Regions from separate parts of the Cellulosimicrobium sp. RS genome, predicted to be linked through region 1. Evidence: riboswitches for the same ligand, from Rfam matches in the RefSeq annotation. Region 1 holds a riboswitch; the other holds the start of a gene.

The links. Region 1 has a riboswitch for thiamine pyrophosphate ahead of thiO (glycine oxidase ThiO). Riboswitches for the same ligand answer to the same signal wherever they lie in the genome.
Region 2: another riboswitch for thiamine pyrophosphate. It lies ahead of ACI769_RS15100 (thiamine ABC transporter substrate binding subunit); the one in region 1 lies ahead of thiO (glycine oxidase ThiO).

Annotation. Positions count from the first base shown of each region.
Region 1 is NZ_JBJXVU010000001.1:45,865-48,060, forward strand. It holds gene thiO (glycine oxidase ThiO) at 1-810, opposite strand, end outside; TPP riboswitch at 800-902, opposite strand; gene thiE (thiamine phosphate synthase) at 947-1,660, shown strand; gene guaA (glutamine-hydrolyzing GMP synthase) at 1,703-2,196, shown strand, end outside.
Region 2 is NZ_JBJXVU010000009.1:211,790-213,985, reverse strand. It holds gene ACI769_RS15100 (thiamine ABC transporter substrate binding subunit) at 24-1,115, opposite strand; TPP riboswitch at 1,198-1,302, opposite strand; gene ACI769_RS15095 (ABC transporter ATP-binding protein) at 1,621-2,196, shown strand, end outside.

The sequences.
Region 1 (2,196 bases):
GACGTGCTCCAGCGCGAGGTCCGGGCCCGCGTCGAGCCGCAGCGTCTGACCCTTCACCGGCCGCGTGGGCACGACGACGCCCGGCACGTCCGCGAGCAGGGCGCCCGACTGCCAGCCCGCCGCGACGACGACCGCACCCGCGCGGTGGAGCCGGCCCGCGTCGTCGTGCACGCCGACCACGCGCCCGGCATCGAGCGCGAGCCGGGTCGCGGACGCGCGGACGACGCGCGCCCCGGTGGCCGAGCCCGCACCCGCGGTGTCGCGTCCGCCGAGCGCGGCGAGCAGCGCGGCGTGCGTCGCGCGCGGGTCGACGGCGTGGTCCGCGGGGGCCCACGCCGCCCCGGCGACGCGCGGGCCCAGGTACGGCTCGCGTCGGCGCGCGTCGGCGACGGTGAGCTCGTGCGACACGAGACCGTGCGCGGCGTGCAGCGCGAGGACGCGGCGGAGCAGCGCGAGGTCGTCCGCGTCGTAGGCGAGGGTGAGCGTCCCGGCGATCCGCAGCCCGACGTCCACCCCCGTCGCCGCGCGCAGGTCCGCGGCGAACGCCGGCCACGCCGCGGCGGCCGCGAGGTGGAGCCGCAGGGCGGCCTCCTCCCCGAAGTCGGCCTCGGTCACCGGCGCGAGCATCCCCGCGGCGGCATGGGTCGCGCCCGCGCCCGGCGTCGGGTCGAGCACCGTGACGGTCAGGCCCGCGCGCGCCGCGCGCCACGCGACGGCGAGACCCACGATCCCGCCCCCCACGACGACGACGTCACGCGCGCCGTCGGGCACGACGGAGCGACCCGCGGACGGGTGGACGGACAGGCTCATGTGCGCTCCCTTCGCTGGCATGACCCAGATCAGGTTCGACGGTCGGCGGCGACGCCCTCTCAGCCCCGTGCGGGGCTCCCGTGCTGTCGGCCACAGTACCTCCTGCCGTGGGCCCGCCGAGGCTAGGCTCCCGCGGGTGAGCTCCGAGACCTCCACCACCCCGGCCACTCCCGCCCCGTCGGCAGGGGACGCCGCACGCGCCCGGCTCGCCGACGCGCGGCTCTACCTCTGCACGGACGCGCGCGAGGAGCGCGGCGACCTCGAGGACTTCCTGCGGGCGGCGCTCGCGGGCGGGGTGGACGTCGTGCAGCTCCGCGACAAGACGCTCGACGTCGCGCGGGAGCTCGAGCTCCAGGAGCTCGTCGCGCGCGTCGCGACGGAGCACGGCGCGCTGTGGGCCGTGAACGACCGGGCGGACGTGGCGTCGGTCACGGGCGCGCCGGTCGTGCACATGGGCCAGGGCGACCTGCCGGTCCCGGCCGTGCGGGCGCTGCTCGGCGCGGGGCCCGTGCTCGGCCGGTCCACGCACTCGGCCGCGCAGGCGGCCGCGGCGGAGGCCGACCCGGCGGTGGACTACTTCTGCGTGGGTCCGCTGTGGGCGACCCCGACGAAGCCGGGGCGGGCCGCCGTCGGCCTCGACCTGCTGCGGGACGTCGCGGCGACCCGGCCCGCGACGCCCTGGTTCGCGATCGGCGGGATCGACGCGGACCGGCTCGACGCGGTCCTCGACGCGGGCGCGACCCGGATCGTGGTGGTGCGCGCGATCACGGCGGCGAGCGACCCGGAGGCGGCCGCCCGCGCCCTGCGCGAGCGCGTCGCGGCGCGCGCCGAGGTGCCCGCCGACGCCTGAGACGCGGGACGAGCCCCGCCGCACGGCGACTATCCTGGACGGGTGACGTCACCCGCCACCGCTCCCGACACCCCCACCACCGCCGAGGTGGCCTCGACCCCGCGGCCCGTGCTCGTCGTCGACTTCGGCGCCCAGTACGCGCAGCTCATCGCGCGCCGCGTGCGCGAGGCCAAGGTCTACTCCGAGATCGTGCCGCACACCTTCACGGTCGAGCAGATGCTCGCGAAGGACCCGGCCGCGATCATCCTCTCGGGCGGCCCCTCGTCCGTGTACGCGACGGGTGCCCCGTTCGTCGACCCGGCGCTGTTCGAGGCAGGCGTGCCCGTCATGGGCATCTGCTACGGCTTCCAGGCCATGGCGAAGGCCCTCGGCGGCGAGGTCGCCCAGACGGGCCTGCGCGAGTACGGCGGCACCGAGGTCGAGGTGTGCGCCGCGGGCGTGCTGCTCGACGGCACGCCGCAGAACCAGACCACGTGGATGAGCCACGGCGACGCCGTGCACCGCGCGCCCGAGGGCTTCGAGGTCCTCGCGACGTC
Region 2 (2,196 bases), on a different contig from region 1:
CGTGGTCGCTCGGGGACCGGGGGTCAGTCGACGACCGTCGCCGTCCATGCCTTGATCCACTCGTCGCGGTGCGCCGCGACGTCGGCGGGCGCGACCTCGAAGGGCTCGTCGGCGAGCGGCGCGAACTCGGCCCAGCCGTCGGGCAGCGTGACGGAGTCGTCGGCGGGGTACATGTACATCTGGTCGGCGACGTCGGCCTGGAACGTCTCGCTCACGAGGAAGTCGAGGAGCTGCTGCGCGCCCTCGGGGTTCTTCGCGTTCGCGAGCACGCCCGCGTACTCGACCTGGCGGAAGCACGTGTCGAGCAGCGCGCCCGTGGTCGACGCGGAGCCGTCCTCGGTGAGCGTGAACGCGGGCGACGTCGAGTACGACAGCACGAGCGGGCGCGGCCCCGCGCCCTCCGAGCCGGAGAAGTCGACGTAGTACGCGTCGGACCAGCCGTCGACGACCTTCACGCCGTTGGCGCGCAGGTCCGCCCAGTAGTCCTCCCAGCCGTCCTCACCGAACGCCCCGACGGTCGCGAGGAGGAACGCGAGGCCCGGCGACGACGTCGCGGGGTTGGTCACGACGAGGAGGTCCCGGTACTCCGGCTTCGCCAGGTCCTCGAGCGTCACGGGCTCGGGGATCCCCGCGTCGGCGAACCACGCGTGGTCCACGTTGACGCACACGTCACCGAGGTCGACGGCGGTGAGCTCGCCGCCGTCGCCGACCGCGTACGACGCGGCGGACTCCGCGACGTCGGCGGGCGTGTACGGCTCGAGGACGCCCTCGTCGATCGCGCGCGACGCGAAGGTGTTGTCGATCCCGAACACGACGTCGCCGAGGGGCGAGTCCTTCGTGAGGATCAGCTGGTTGACCAGCGCGCCGCCGTCGCCGGGCGCGACCTGCTCGACGGTGAGCCCGCTCTCCTCCTCGAACGCGGCGAGCACGTCGTCGCTCACCGCGAAGGAGTCGTGGGTCACCAGGGTGACCGTGCCCCCGCTGCCCGACGACGCGTCGTCGCCCCCGGCGCCGTCACCACCCGAGCAGGCCGCGAGGGCGAGGAGCGCGAGCGTCGCGCCCACGCCGGTCGCGAGGGCCCGGCCGCGGCGGGCGACGGTGGTCGTGTGCTGCATGTGTCCTCCCTGGACGTTCAGGAGGGGTCCACCGGCCCGACGAGCCGTGCGCCGGGTGGGCGCGACGGACCGCGCGAGCAGGTGATCGAGATTCCCGACTTCCTCCACCGGTGCTAACCGGATCAGGTTCGAGGGTCTGCGGTGGTCCGCACTCTCAGCTCCTCCAGGAGCTCCCCTGTCGTTCACCGCGAGCCTACACCGGCCCCTCACCCGGAGAGTCCCCTGAGAGAACCCTGAGCACCGGCGGCCGCGGACCAGGGACGGTTCGGGGCCCGCCCCCGATGCCTCGGGCAGGCGCGCCGCGGGAGGGTCGGTACGGCCGCCGGGAGCCCCGGCGGCCACCACAGGACGACGCCGCCCGGCGAGCCACGACGCTCCCGCGCAGCGGCACGACGAGAGGACGGACGAGGACGTGACGACGACAGGTGCGGCACGGCGGAGCACCCCGCGCGAGGGCCCGCCCACTGAGGGCACTGAGGGCGCTCAGGGCGCTGCGCGACCCGCGATCGCGACCGCGCGCGGGCTGGTGAAGACGTACGGGCGCGGCGAGGCCGCGGTGCGTGCGCTCGACGGCGTGGACGTGGACGTCGAGACGGGTCGGCTGACGGCGATCATGGGCCCGTCCGGGTCCGGGAAGTCCACGCTCCTGCACTGCCTCGCGGGGCTCGACTCCCCCACGGCGGGGACCGTCGTCGTCGACGGAGAGACCGTCTCCGCGATGAGCGAGCGGCGCCTGACGCGCCTGCGGCGGACGCGCCTGGGGTTCGTCTTCCAGTCGTTCAACCTCGTGCCGACGCTCACGGCGGAGGAGAACATCGTGCTGCCGCTCGCGATCGCCCGGCGGCCCGTCGACCGGGAGTGGTTCGACCGCGTGGTCGACGCCGTGGGCCTGCGCCCTCGGCTGGGGCACCGACCCGCCGAGCTGTCGGGCGGGCAGCAGCAGCGCGTCGCGTGCGCGCGGGCGCTGGTGTCGCGACCCGCGATCGTGCTCGCGGACGAGCCGACGGGGAACCTCGACTCGCGCGCCGCCGCGGAGGTCCTGGGCTTCCTGCGCGCGTCCGTGGACGACCTCGGCCAGTCC